3 regions of the Marinifilum sp. genome follow, and region 1 is predicted to be linked to each of the others. Evidence: riboswitches for the same ligand, from Rfam matches in the RefSeq annotation. Region 1 holds a riboswitch; each other region holds the start of a gene.
What was found. Region 1 has a riboswitch for cobalamin ahead of ACO05S_RS16445 (TonB-dependent siderophore receptor). Riboswitches for the same ligand answer to the same signal wherever they lie in the genome.

Region 1 (4,852 bases):
AAAGCATGAGGGATTTGCTTTTCGATCTGTTGTAAAAAGTAATTAAAGCCTTTTAAAAAAAGCCTAATTGCTTAACAATTGCGGCAGTAGTGTGTTATGCCGGTATTATCATTTAAAAATCCATACCAATGGTGAACATGGTATTGCGTCCTTGCCCTGGAATAAACTGATTAGACCATATTCCACTTGAATAATAATTCTCATCGAAAATATTATTGATTTTTAATTTTATGTACATCTTATCAAACTTATACCCAAGGCTAGCATCAACCAAGCAATACGATGGCAATTCATAATCATTCGATGAACTTGTGAACACGGCATCAGTATAATCAAATCCAGCACCTAAGCTTAAGTTCTTAAGCAAACCTTTTGGCACTTGGTAATGAGTCCAAACAAAAACACGATTTTCCGGATTTTTTCTTACACTATTGCCTGCTTTAGCGTTTGTTTTGTATTTGCTATTAGAGAATTTTCGGAATTTAGCAACATTATAACTATATCCAAAAGTGGTATTCCAGTCTTTTGAAGGTTTATAAATAAAATCAATATCAAAACCTTTTGAATCTACAACACCAACTTGACCATATGTTACCTTACCATCAACCACCTCACCAAGATTCTCTACAATATTATTTTTCTTAATGTAGTAGGCACTTGCATTAAGCTGAACCTTATTATTCCAATCATATTTTACACCAGCTTCAATTTGATACCCATCTTCCGGCTCAAATAATTCTTCTCCATCTTTTGGAAAGAATTGAATTCCATTTTTGTCTAAATATGCATAATTCTCGTTGTATACTGTTCTTTTAGGCTTGAAAAAGCTTGAGTAAGAAGAATAAAGAGAAAGATCATCATTTGGTTGATATACAACTCCCAATCGGTAAGTTAAAGCATTATTTACAATGGTTTTTGTAGGAGTCTTATCAATTTTATTACGTCCTCTACTTATACCTGAAGTTTGTCTTTCCATGTGATAATTATCGTAACGAATGGCTGCCAAAAAGTTCAGTTTATCCGAAACTTCAATTAAATCCTGAAAGTACAATCCATTCACCATTTCGCGGTATATTCTTGCACCCGAGAATTTAGATCGTAAACCACCTTGATTCCAAACCGGATCAACTATCGAAACTGTAGCATCACGCACATCAACATAATCGCCAGCCACACCTCCATAGTAGATATCTTCTTTACTATATCCTGTGTACGAGATTCTATCTACGTACATAAAAAAGTGTCCAACATTTATTTTGTGCTTTAATGATCCTGTTTCTAATTTGGTTTGATAATCGATATAATTTTGGTATGTTTTCGTGCGATGCATAAAACGGAAAGGATAAGCACGTCTTAAAGAATCTAAACTAATATAAGTTTTACTTCCATCTCCATTTAAATAGTAATTATTATAAATAGGAGAATCGGAAGTTAAATATCTTATTGCTTCTGTTGAAAAGTAATCTATCACATCATTAGTATATGAAGCATGTATTTTAAGATTTGATTTGCTTCCTACTTTTCCAATGTACTTTACTGATGCATTTACATTTTTGTGCTTCAAAAAATCCGCCGGATCGTTATATCGCTGTTCTCTATCAAAATTAGTAGGAAGATCGCCTTTACGATACAATAGCTGATCATTTTCAGAATAAACGTCATTTTTTACAACGGGTAAACCTGTCTCTGTACCGTAGATATCGTTGTTTGCTCCGATTTTAAATTCTAAGGCATTTCTATCATCTAAATTGTAGTTTACAGCCAAGTATCCATTTAGTGTTTTCTCACTTGCATCTCTCCATCCTTTCGAATCTGAGAAACTTCCATCGAACCTATAACTTAATTTTTCGTTTAATTTGTTTCCAAAACCTAAGGCCGTTCTTTTTGTATCCCAGCTACCATAACTAAGTGATGCATTCGCATTAAACGTATTACTTGGTTGTTTGCGAACAATGTTAAGAATTCCTCCAACAGCCGAATGACCGTAAAGTACAGATGCAGGACCTTTTAAGTATTCAATTCTTTCAACCGATGCCAATGATGTAAGAGGTGCACTGTTTGAAAAATTCATACGTTCATCCCTGGCACCATCAAGCATAATAACCGGTGCTCCAAAGCCACGCATTTTAAAAGTTTGGAATCCTCCGTAATTAACTACAGGTTTAATCCCAGTGGCATATTTTAAAGCATCATTAATAGTTGTTACTTGCGTTTGCTCCATTAATTCAATGGATACAGTAGATGTTGTAAGTGGAATGTCTTTAAGAGGAGCTGCCAGTTTCAGCACTTCTTCGGTTTCTCTTACCGCTTTCGCTGATATATCTACACCATCGAGAATGGTAACTGCTCTTTTTAATTTTATAGTAATGGATTTGTGCTTTTTACCTGTATCAATTGTACGATTATAATTTTCATATCCTACAAAGCTTACATTTAATTGGCATTTGCCCGAGGGGACATTTATAAATTCAAAACTTCCATCTTTTTTAGATGTTGTACCCAATTTTAATTTCTTTAAGTACAAATTGGCACCTTCGATTGGATTCCCCGAATCCTGATCGAGAACAAATCCTGTTACACTCTGTTGAGCCCAAATAGCGGCTGGTAAACACAAAAGGGCAATCAACAATACACTAAGTCGTTTAATCATGGTCTTGCTTTTTTTAGTAAATAAAACACAACACCTTACCTCCACACCAATGTAGGATGATACCAAAAGTAAATATCGAACTCGCGCATCTGTTCAATACATATACTTCGATTCCCGGAAGCAAAATGCAATTAGTTATCATTTGGCAGGTCTCCTGACTTTTCTCAACTGCGACCGCCTTCCCCTTCACAAAAAGGCTCAGAGTGGCATAGTGGTATCGCAGTTATGCTTCACCAATTTGGTAAAACGAGAATTACAGTAGCGGGTACTGTTCCGGATTCTCACCGGATTCCCTTTTCATTCTATCACCCGAAAGGATGAGTCGAACACCAAAATCGCTGCAAATATAAATTGTTTTTTGAGATTAGCTTTCTATTTTGAATTGAATTAACCAAAAAGAAACCTCACTAAAATATCTTTTTTATCAATTCGCTACTTCCACTTTTTCCTTTAGGGATTTAAATCCTTTACCAATGGTTTCGTTGGTTTCCATCACAGTAAAAAATGCAGCAGGATCAACTCTGTGAATATAGTCTTCGAGAAAGGACAGTTCGCGCCTGTTCAGTACAACAAAAATCATATTTTTAGGAGCTTTATTGTAAATTCCCTGCCCCTGAATAAATGTGCCGCCGCGTTTTAAATCATTACTAATCATACTTCTTATCAACTCATACTGGTCGGATATAATAAGTATGGCTTTTTCAACATTGCTCCCTTGTAATGTCATATCAATTGCTTTTCCGGTGATATAGATTACAATCCATGAATACAGGGGAATTTGCCAGTCAATATCTACAATCAAACTACACAAAACAATGGTAGAGTCAACATAGATCATCAATTTGCCCAAGGATATGCGTGTGTACTTTTCGATGATCATTGCGATGATATCAGAACCTGCTGTTGTTGCTCTTGCCTTAAATACCAAGGCTAAACCAAAACCAATAAGAATTCCACCAAAAACACAGGATAACAATACATCTTCAACCAAAGGGGTTAGTCCCCACCAAGCAGTTAAAGAATCAATAAATATGGTACACAAAATAAAGCCAATTACCGTTTTAATGCCGAACTTTGACCCTAATACCTTTATGCCTAAAATGGTAAGTGGTATGTTTATCAGCAAACCCGTAAAACCAATGGGTATTCCACCTTTATATTTTATAAACATTTCATTCACATATTTCAAACACTCGTGCCAAAATCCAGTATCCGTTAATTCGTTAATGGCAAATGGCCCATTGGGAAACATGCCTTGTGTAAGATTATTAATAATGATTCCAACACCGTAAACACCACCTGGTACGATTCCATGAGGATCAATAAAGAAAACAAAACCTGCAGCCATTATAAAGGTTCCTGCAATCACTAAAGTGTATTGATAAATCCATTGATAGGATAAAAATTTGTTTTTCTGTAGTAAAGTCATTTCTTTAATCTTTTATATTTCTGAATACATAATTGTGAGATATAGGCATTGCAATACCAGTTTTGCAATGAATTGTATTGAAAACCAATGTTGTTTAACCAGCCTATAGATTAGGAAAAGGTGCACCAGAATAAATACTGCTATCATATCCTGGCAATTAAGAAAGTATTATAAGTGAATACTCTTTGGAAATTGAACTTTCACAAGTAGGTACAGAAAAATAAAGAAACAGCTATTTTTAAGCATGATTCAATTACTTTTTAATTAAAAAACTCACACTTAAAATCCTTCAAGTGCTTTTATTTAGCAAACTTTTTCTTACATGCACTTCTATCCAGGAAGCAATATGTAATTAGTAATTATTTGGCAGGTTTCCTGACTTTCCTCAATTGCAACAGCCTTCCCCTTCTCATACAGATTAGAGTGGCATGACGGAATTGCATTTGTGTTTCACCAAGCTGGCAAAACTGAGAATTACAGTAGCGGGTACTGTTCCGGATTTTCACCGGATTCCCTTTTGATTCAATCTTCCGAAAGGATGAGTTGATCACCAAAATCGAGACAAATGTATTGTATTTTTTTTTGCATATAAACCCAGCCACTCGCAAAATAAAAGTGTTGTATAACACAAATTCGAAGAACTACAGTACCTATTCTAAAAAGCCTTAATCCCTAATATTTCTTCTGAACAGCGTATGGTAAAAAATATTTAATCAATAGCTTAAGCAAGTGGCACTTTCTAAATTGAAGACATGTATCCATTTTAATTTGCT
Region 2 (4,852 bases), 1.6 Mb from region 1:
TTTAATGTGCCGTAATGAGAGCCATATGGCCTGTTATCTGTATAGTTGAACAAGTTGTCGATACCAGCCGTGATTCTTATTTTATAGTTTCTCCACTGCCTGAAACTAAAGTTTGATGTTAGTTTCCAAAGTTGATAGGCGTCAGCGTAACTACGCTCAAGGTCTTCTTCCAAATAGAATCGGTTAGATTTATAAACACCAGATAAGTTGATATTCAACTTCTTCTTCTTCCATCTCTCAGTCCATGAAAGTTTCCAGGTAGCACTGTGTTCCGAAATACCATTTAATCTAATGTCCTGTGTTAGATTTCTGGCATACACATAGCTGTAGCTTCCATTAAAAATGAGTTGCGAAAATATTGGGTAGCTAAAGTGCCAATCTGCACCAAAAGTTCTTGCATCATCAATATTGTAGCGCTTTTTGCTTTCTTCAATTCCTCTTCGCGAGTGATCGTAGGTTGTGGGAATAATTTTGTAATCGATTTTGTCGTATAGGCGATTCAGGTATACACTTAAGCCAGTTTTAAACTTATTTGCACTAAATTCACTGGATAAAGCTAAATAATGTGATTTTTGAGCTTTTAGATCCTCGTTTCCAAGGTACAATCGATACATGCCCATGCGATTACTTTCATAGTAATAGTATAATTCTCTTAGAGTAGGGCTCTTGTAACCATTTGAGTATGTAAACCTGTGAGTGAAATTAGCCTCTTTATACATCATGGTTAATTTGGGAGTTAGTGCAAAACCTGATTTATCATGATAAATACTTCTAATGCCCACAACCAAATCAAACTTTTTGCTAAGTTTCATCTCATCCTGAGTATACAATGAGTAAGTGTAGGAGTTTACATTAGGTGTGCTTAGTCGGTATTTGGCTTCGAGGTATTCGCCTTTAACTTCGCTTCCAAAAATCAATTTGTGCCTGTCGTTTAGCCCTAAAACCCCTTTACATTGTAAAATCACATTCACCTCATCCGAATTTTTGAATCGATCGCCCGGATAGTAGGTTTTCTTAATCACATCTGAATCCGTAATATAGGTTTCGTTGTATTTGTATGGATATTCGGTATAATACAAATAGTTATCTGCATCAATACTGAAACTTAGGTAATCATTCTTATTAAGTTTGTACTTGCCTCCAAGTGATACAGCCCTGTCGTTGTAGTAATAGTTGTGCATTTGCGCCCTGAATGGAAAGTACAGTGTTTTTTCGTACCAGGACAAATCCATATTTAAACTCAATTTTTGATTTACCTCGTACTCTAAAAGCTGGCTAATGGTATATGCTTTACTTTTGTTTACTGGTTTGTAGAAGGTATGAACCAAAAAAGGCAAATCATGATTAGATTCCCATTTGTTGTTATACTTCATTGAATTCAGCTGATATCCTGCCTTCTGTTTGTAATTAAAAGTGGTTTTCCCCGATAGTTTTCCTTTGCTAAAACCAAAGCTGTTTAGTTGTTTAAATTCTCCATAAGCACCCAGTCTGGAACTAGAGTTCACGCTTGTTTTGCCTTTTAATTTTTTGGTGATGATATTGATTACACCAGCAATGGCATCTGATCCATACAGTGTAGATGAGGCACCCTTAACAACTTCGATTTGCTCAATATCGTCTGAGTTAATTCGACTCAAATCGGTATAACCACCAACACCACCAGTAAGTCTTTTTCCGTTTACAAGAACTAGAACATAGTCTCTTCCCAAACCATTTATCTTGATATTAGAACCCATAGAGCTTCTGGTATAATCTATTGAGGAAGAAATGCCAGAAATGATCTCTTCAATATTTCTTCCCGAAAGATCTGTAATATCAGATTTGGTAATTATTTCGGTTTGTACAGGGGTATTATCAATTTTGTGATGAGTTCCCGTTCCTGTTACAACCACAGGTGCTATGCAAAATGATTTTGGTTGAAGTGCAATATTAAAGCTATAAGGATCAGTATCTAATGTGATCGTTTGACTGAATTTTTCGTAACCCAAAACCGAAACAGAAAGAATATATGATCCTTTTTTAAGTTCATCAAATCTATATAAACCGCCATTATTAGTAGTTGTGGTAACATTTAAACCATCCAAATAAAGGTAGGCAAAATCAATACCTTCATTGGTTTTGTTATTGTACACCTTGCCACTAAGGCTAATTTTTTGTGAGAATGCGGAAAAACATACTATCTGCATTAACATCATGCAAAAAAACTTATGCATAGTAAAAATTTACTAATGCATTCCTGGAACAAATGAGGTAAATGTATTCTGAAAATAAAACCAACCATCATTAACTTCTTTTCCCGGAAGCAATAATTAAACAATAACTGTTGGCAGGTTTCCTGACTTTCCCTATTCTTAACTCCTTCCCATCCCCAAATATCGGGACAGTGGATAATGACTGTTAAGAAAAAATTAATGCCTAAGCATTAATGGGATTTACAGTAGCGGGTACTGTTCCGGAATTACACCGGATTCCCTTTTAACCCAATTTGCTGATTGCAAATCGAGCACCAAAAGCGTTGCAAATGTATTATTTTTTATTGATAAGAAAAATAGAACTGGAGTCAATACTTGTGTTAAGGAGCATTTTTTTGTTGAAAGCGTGCTGAGACAAAATAGATGTTCGATTCTGTATTTCTCTCATGAACTATTCCCCGATAAACTTCTATATTTACTGCCGCAAATCAGAATACAAATGATAGATACATTAGAACAAGGATTTTTTGGTATTGGTATACAGAACGGAAAAACACCCGAGAACTTAGGTGTGTTGTGGCGTTCAGCCCAGAATATGGGCGCTAGCTTTATATTTACTGTTGGTAAACGCTATGCAAAGCAAGCCTGTGATACACATAAAGCAACGGGAGCTATGCCATATTTCCATTACGATAATTTCGATGATTTTTATGCTCATCTGCCTAAAGGAGCTGTTTTGGTGGGAGTGGAGCTTGATGATAAGGCTGTAGAATTGGAAGAATTCAAGCATCCACGTCGTTGTGTGTATCTTTTAGGAGCCGAAGACAATGGCTTAACCAAAACTGCAATCGAAAAATCGCATCACCTGGTAAAGTTTGATACTCGTTTAAGTATAAATGTATCTGCAGCAGGTAGCATCATCATGTACGATAGAAATCTAAAAACTAAGCTTGGCAAGACTTTATATTGATTTTCTAGACTTTTTCTAGTACAATAGCAATTCCCTGTCCAACTCCAATACACATGGTGCAAAGTGCATATTTAGCATCGGAGTTGATGAGCTGATAATAAGCCGATGTAGTGATGCGGGCTCCACTCATTCCAAGCGGATGACCTAAGGCAATAGCGCCTCCCAAAGGATTAATACGAGGATCATCATCAGCAAGACCCAGTTCACGAGTACAACCAAGCGATTGGGCAGCAAATGCTTCATTTAGTTCAATAATGTCCATATCATCAAGTTGGAGTCCCGTTAGTTTAAGCACTTTTTGTGTGGCGCTTACTGGTCCCATACCCATAATTCGAGGCAGAACACCAGCAGTGGCCATGCCCAATATCTTCACTTTAGGAGTTAGTTTGTACCTTTTTACAGCTTCTTCGGAAGCCAATAAAATTGCTGCAGCACCATCATTTACTCCCGAAGCATTTCCTGCTGTTATACTTCCATTTGGTCCTGAAATGGATTTTAAACTGGCCAGTTTCTCCAATGAGGAAAGTCGGGGATGCTCGTCGGTAGAGAAGAGGATTGGTTCGGCTTTTCGCTGTGGTATTTCAACTGGAACAATCTCGTGAGCCAAACTTCCATTTTCCTGAGCTATTTGAGCTTTCTCCTGACTCCATCGGGCAAATTTGTCTTGATCCTCACGACTGATATTAAAATCATCTGCAATATTTTGTGCCGTTTGAATCATTCCTTCGGTACCATACAATTGGTCAAGCTTTTTATTCACAAATCGCCAACCGATTGTTGTATCTTCCAGTTTTTGAGTACGACCAAAAGCTGTTTCGGCTTTTCCCATCACAAAAGGAGCTCTTGACATGCTTTCTACACCTCCGGCAATCATAACATGCGCTTCTCCTGCTTTTATGGCTCTTGCAGCACTTCCAATAGCATCCATTCCCGATCCGCACAAACGATTAATGGTGACTGCCGAAACTATTTCAGGAAAACCAGCCAAAAGAGTAGCCATACGAGCTACATTTCGGTTGTCTTCACCCGCCTGATTGGCACAGCCCATTAAAACATCATCAATGGCGTTCCAATCCATATCGGGATTTCTGTCCATTAAGGCTTTTAAAGGAATTGCTGCCAAATCATCGGTTCGAATCGAAGCTAATGATCCTGAATATTTTCCTACAGGTGTTCTTATGGCATCGCAGATATAAACATTTGTCATCATATGGTTGCTTTTGGAGCCTAGTGAATGTGAGTTCGACCTATGCTTAAATTATTTTTGATCACTTTATACTTACCACTTTATACTTTCTATTTATTTGGCAAAGTGATGGATTTCGGCTTTGTATTTCTTAAATCCATTGTACATGGATTGAGATAGACGATCCACTTCTACTTGCGTAATGGTAGTGGCAAACATACAAGCAAAGGTATTGATCAGAATCAAATTCTCGTGAAGGAATAGATAATCCAGAAGGTCAACAATTACCTTTCTTTCATCTGGTGCCTGATAAGTTTCTCGATAATTACGAGGATCTTTGTGACGAAAATGGAAACGAAACATTGATCCACCACCTGTAATCACAACAGGAACATCGGCTAACTGGATGGCTTCACGAATTTGTTTTTTAGCAATTTCTGCCATTCTATTGATATCATCTACAGCTTTCCTGTCGTATAACTGCATGGCTACTTTTCCAGCAAT
Region 3 (4,852 bases), 1.0 Mb from region 1:
TTGGTAATGTACTCTGGTTGCCTGGTAATTGAGAAAAAATATCACATATTAACATGATGGCCGCTCCAATCAAAACTACTGCCGGCATTAAAACTTTATGACTTGCCGTTCGAAAAATGGAGCGTGCAATATGAGGAATCGCAACTCCAATAAAAGCAATTGGACCTGTAAATGCAGTTAAAGTACCAGCAATAAGCGCTGTACTTATAATTACGGCTATTCTTACCTTTCTTACTGATATTCCCACGCCGCGAGCATAATTCTCTCCTAGTAGTAAGGCATCCATTGGTTTTATCAGAAAAAAAGCCAAAATTAAGCCTGCAAACACAATTGGCCCCATTACTTTCATTTCTGTCCAACCTACTCCGGCCAACGATCCAAATGTCCATACAATGAAACTTTGTATTTGCTCAGGATCGCTAAAATATTGCAGTATATTAACTATTGCACCTGTAATACTGCCAAACATGATACCAATAATTAAAAGGGATACACTATCTGATATACGAATTGAAGCAAGTGCTACCAATAAAAACACCAAGGATGCACCTGCTACTGCAGCAACTACAAGAGCCCAACTTCCAAGGAATCCTGAAACAACACCAAAAAAGGCAGGTACAATAGCCGAAGTCATTACCATAAGAGCAACTCCCAAACTTGCACCAGAGCTAATTCCCAATACAAAAGGTCCGGCTAATGGATTTCGAAACAAGGTTTGCATCATTAAACCCGTTACCGACAGTCCGGCACCAACAAAAATCGCTGTTAATGCTTTCGGTAATCTAAAGTTAATTACAATGTAGTTCCAGGAATTTTTAACATCTCCACCTGCTAAAATGGCAAATACTTTTTCGAAAGGAATATTCACCGAACCAAAAATCAAATCCAAAAGTAAAAGTCCAATGATAAGAAGGCACAATGCGCCAAATAATATCGATACAAGTTTCCCTTTTTGCGAAATCATATCTTACTTCAATTTTTGGAAAAAATGCAATTCGTAATTAGGCAACAATTCAGGATGTAAAATCTTTATCACATCCTTAAATACAATGTCAGGTTGCATCACTCCAGATTCATACCAATCATTTGCCCCACTCTCCTTCATCCTTTTGGTATAGCAATAAACTTGTTTGGTTTTAAAGGGTTTAAACAAGCTATATCTTTTATCCAAACCAGAAAGGTCTTCCATTGTTCTACATTGTCCCGGCCCAAACCATATATCTGCGTCATGTTGCTTGTCAAACACTGTCTCAAAACTTAAAGGCATACTACCTCTGCTACTGTCAGAAAACCAATAATAATCAGCTTTACCATCGCGTAACAATTGTGCCATGTACGATTGCCCACCCGGCATATACCAAGTTCCTTTAAAATTATAGCCAGACAATATGCTAGGTCCAGTTTCTGCATTCGTAACCAAAGCTTTTAAATCGTTGTAGTTTTTATCAATTTTCTCGAAATACTGATTGGCTTCGGCCTCCTTATTAAAAAAGGCAGCAATAAACTTTGCCCATTCGGCACGAGCCAAAGGGGAAGATTCCATCCATTCGATATTATAAGCAACAGGCAATCCAGCTTGCATTAATTTGGTTTCTTTTTCCGTAATCTTCATAAATCCAGCAACCATAACCAAATCAGGATCAAGTTCAACAATCTTTTCAAAATTCAGAGTCTCAGCATGACCAACAGCTTGAATTTTTCCTTCTTTCGATTTTTTATCGAGATCTTGATCATATATCCTATCAGGCAAAGAAACGGCAACAATTTTATCATCCACTTTCAGAAACTTTAAAATCCCAATTTGAGTACTTGATAAGGCTGCAATGCTTTTAACGGGAACTTCTACCAACAATCCGTCTGTAGGAATATTCGGTACCTCCTCTCCTCTGTTTTTTAAATAATATTTCTGAAAAATCTTACCAGGATTCCATGGATCCCAAACAATTATCTCCTTTAAATTATTCTCAAGAATCTTGATTTCGAATCCTTTTGCGTATTTCAGTTTTGTTTGCTGATAAAAGGACGTATCAACAGCACTGGGTTTCGAATTCTTTGAAGTTTGCTTTTTTTGCTCTCCCGATTGGCATGCAACAAAACCTAAAACAGTAAGGAGCAACAAGTTTAGGCCGATCTTTTTTAATAAGTTCATTTTTCCACAAGTTATTGTGGGGAAGGATAATCAGAAAATACAATTCTCAAAAATCATACTCTCGTTACTCAGTTCCCCGAAGTCACGAAATAAGTTATCAACCGGGCAGGTATTCCGACTTACCCTCTTTCAAGGAAGGATTACGGCTGCGGGGACAGCTTTGGATTCACACCAAATTCCCTTTTCATTCTAAATAGCTAGAAACCCAATTGCTGCAAAGCTATGCAATATTTTGAAACTTCATGAAGTTTTAGCATCACTTATAGAATTTGATTTTGTTTATCTACTTCAAACTGTTTTGCTGTACTTCTAATTTTTCTGTGAATTCATCCAAACTTTTTGTGATAAGTTCGTGAACCACTATCTCAGGTTGAATTTCTGTAATAATATCTTTTACCCGTTCGGTTTTAAAAGGCAAATGCTGATCGATTTGCAAAACATGATTACGAGCTGCCAAATATTTTTCGGGATGAGTTAATTTTTCCCAATTCTCAGGAAAACCATTTTGTATTTGTTGTAACTGATATTCTCCCGACAAACTACAATTCAAGTGTAAACTTTTAATTTTATCTTGCACACCTTTCGACAATCTTGATATTCTATCCAACACAAAATCGATTGCCTCATCCTCGCAACGCAGCGCAGGATTTGTATTCATTAAATGTCCTGTATCAAGTAGAATATTCCAATTACTGAACTCCAGCCTTGCTGCAAAATCATCTATCTCAGCAGGAAATAACAGATCCAAACCTGGCCACCACAAATTTTCAATTGCAATGCTAACAGGAGGCTCACCATGCTTAAACTCTTTTGCCGTTCTATTCAACATTTCGGCTAAGCAGGAGCAAACTTCAATGTTTCTATAAGTATAATCACGAGTAAAAGTATGATCCAATTCAATATGAGCAGCATGAATAACCGCATGTGATGGATGAAATAAGCTAGCATACTCCCACATTTCTTTTTGCGTTTGTACCATTTCTGCGGCATTTCTACCTCCACAATAGAATTTCAAGTATTCAGGCTTTACTTCAGGAAAATAACTTTTTACCGCTTTCTCTCCTTTTCGCCAAACATCTAACCATGTGAGCCAAAAAGGCAAATGAATTGATTTTACAATTTCTCGGGGAATTTCATCTGATGGGTGATCATATCCTATTAACAACTCCACTCCATCAAGCTTTCGTTGGTTAATGTATTCTTTTAATCCCTCCCATCTATTATCAAATCTTTCTATATCGGAAGGATGAACAGAAAAGTCGATTAAGTTTTGATAGCTCATATTTATATTTTGCATCAAAAATAGCTTTAATTGACTATTTCCATACCCGTATTTTCAATCAATTTTTATCTGTTCTTTATCAGATCAAGCAAAAAAATGACGTTTTGCCGCTTTTTGCCAAACTCCGTAAACGTTATCATAAATACCAAAAACGAAAAATACATGTTATTAATGACAAATTTCTTTATTAAACCAATGTAACGCAAACAATTTCGGGGCTTTCCGCAACCGTTGGAAGTTCTTTTTTTTGTTATTTTTCTACTTTTCGAAGATTTTATTTAGATTATTTCTCTTAATAATCCATAGATTTACAATGTCAGCATGAGAGAAAAAACAAGAGCTGATTTTATTAACATTTAATTATTAAATCTTATTACAATGAGAACAAAAAATGTAAATCTAAAAGGAATCGTATTAGGAGTAATACTATTCTTAGGCGCAAGTTCAAGCTTTGCCACTGGTAAAATTAAAATTAACACCTACTTGGATACCGATTTATCTATTGTATCCATCATCAATCCAACAGAGACTGAATTAAAGATGAGAATTTATGACAATGATGGGAACTTGTACTACTCAAAAAAAGTAAAAAGTACTACAACCGATCAAAAACTTTTTGATTTCTCGTATTTGGAAGATGGCCTTTACAAAATCGTATTAACAGGTGCAGAAAAAAGAATCGAAAAAGAGTTTAGTGTAGAAGGAAGTAAGCTAAAAGTAGAAAAAAACAATCCGCTAAATGAAAGAACTTTATTTAGGTCAGAAAAAAACAATCTATTTGTAAGTTTCCTTTCTTTCGAAAACAAAAAATTCAACCTGTCGATTACAGACGAATTTGGTAACGAAGTTTTTGATCAGTCATATACTTCCGCTCCAACTTTCTCAAAAAAGTTTAATGTTACAGCTCTACCTGAAGGAGAATATAAAGTACGTTTAATCTCGAATAATAAAGAATACAACTATGCCTTCAGAAAATAGTGAGCAAAGTGGTTCCAGTGACCAGATGATGCTTATAAATCAAAAATTTTTAATAAGTGTATCCCTTAAAAACTAGAGATACACTTTTTTTATTTATTTCAGAATCGAAAATTTACTTCCTGCCGATCTAATCATACTGCTTGATTTGCAAATCACACCTATAAAAGATATCTTCAAGCTCCCTTAATTTAAATAGATCAGAAAAATGAAAAAACTATTATTTGTAATCGCTATCTGCGGTTTCGTATTAAGCTCTTGCGGAAACAAAACCAAAACAGCTAATTCAGAGGACAAAGCTTGTTGTTGTAAAGAAAAAACTGAAACCACTGCGGATCTTAAAAAAGGATGTGCCAATGGATGTACTCACGGTGCAAAAACAGAGTGTTCTGCCGAAGCCAGTGCTGAGCACAAAGGCGAATGTTGTAAAGACAAAAATACTGGCA

Region 2: another riboswitch for cobalamin. It lies ahead of ACO05S_RS04070 (TonB-dependent receptor); the one in region 1 lies ahead of ACO05S_RS16445 (TonB-dependent siderophore receptor).
Region 3: another riboswitch for cobalamin. It lies ahead of ACO05S_RS02045 (ABC transporter substrate-binding protein); the one in region 1 lies ahead of ACO05S_RS16445 (TonB-dependent siderophore receptor).

The regions. Positions count from the first base shown of each region.
Region 1 is NZ_OZ246019.1:4,238,052-4,242,903, reverse strand. It holds gene ACO05S_RS16445 (TonB-dependent siderophore receptor) at 113-2,650, opposite strand; cobalamin riboswitch at 2,778-2,999, opposite strand; gene ACO05S_RS16440 (YitT family protein) at 3,075-4,079, opposite strand; cobalamin riboswitch at 4,428-4,649, opposite strand.
Region 2 is NZ_OZ246019.1:1,056,287-1,061,138, reverse strand. It holds gene ACO05S_RS04070 (TonB-dependent receptor) at 1-2,213, opposite strand, end outside; cobalamin riboswitch at 2,309-2,526, opposite strand; gene ACO05S_RS04065 (RNA methyltransferase) at 2,692-3,162, shown strand; gene pcaF (3-oxoadipyl-CoA thiolase) at 3,167-4,372, opposite strand; gene ACO05S_RS04055 (aspartate aminotransferase family protein) at 4,463-4,852, opposite strand, start outside.
Region 3 is NZ_OZ246019.1:522,163-527,014, forward strand. It holds gene ACO05S_RS02040 (iron chelate uptake ABC transporter family permease subunit) at 1-964, opposite strand, end outside; gene ACO05S_RS02045 (ABC transporter substrate-binding protein) at 968-2,149, opposite strand; cobalamin riboswitch at 2,237-2,373, opposite strand; gene ACO05S_RS02050 (hypothetical protein) at 2,433-3,446, opposite strand; gene ACO05S_RS02055 (T9SS C-terminal target domain-containing protein) at 3,810-4,409, shown strand; gene ACO05S_RS02060 (hypothetical protein) at 4,615-4,852, shown strand, end outside.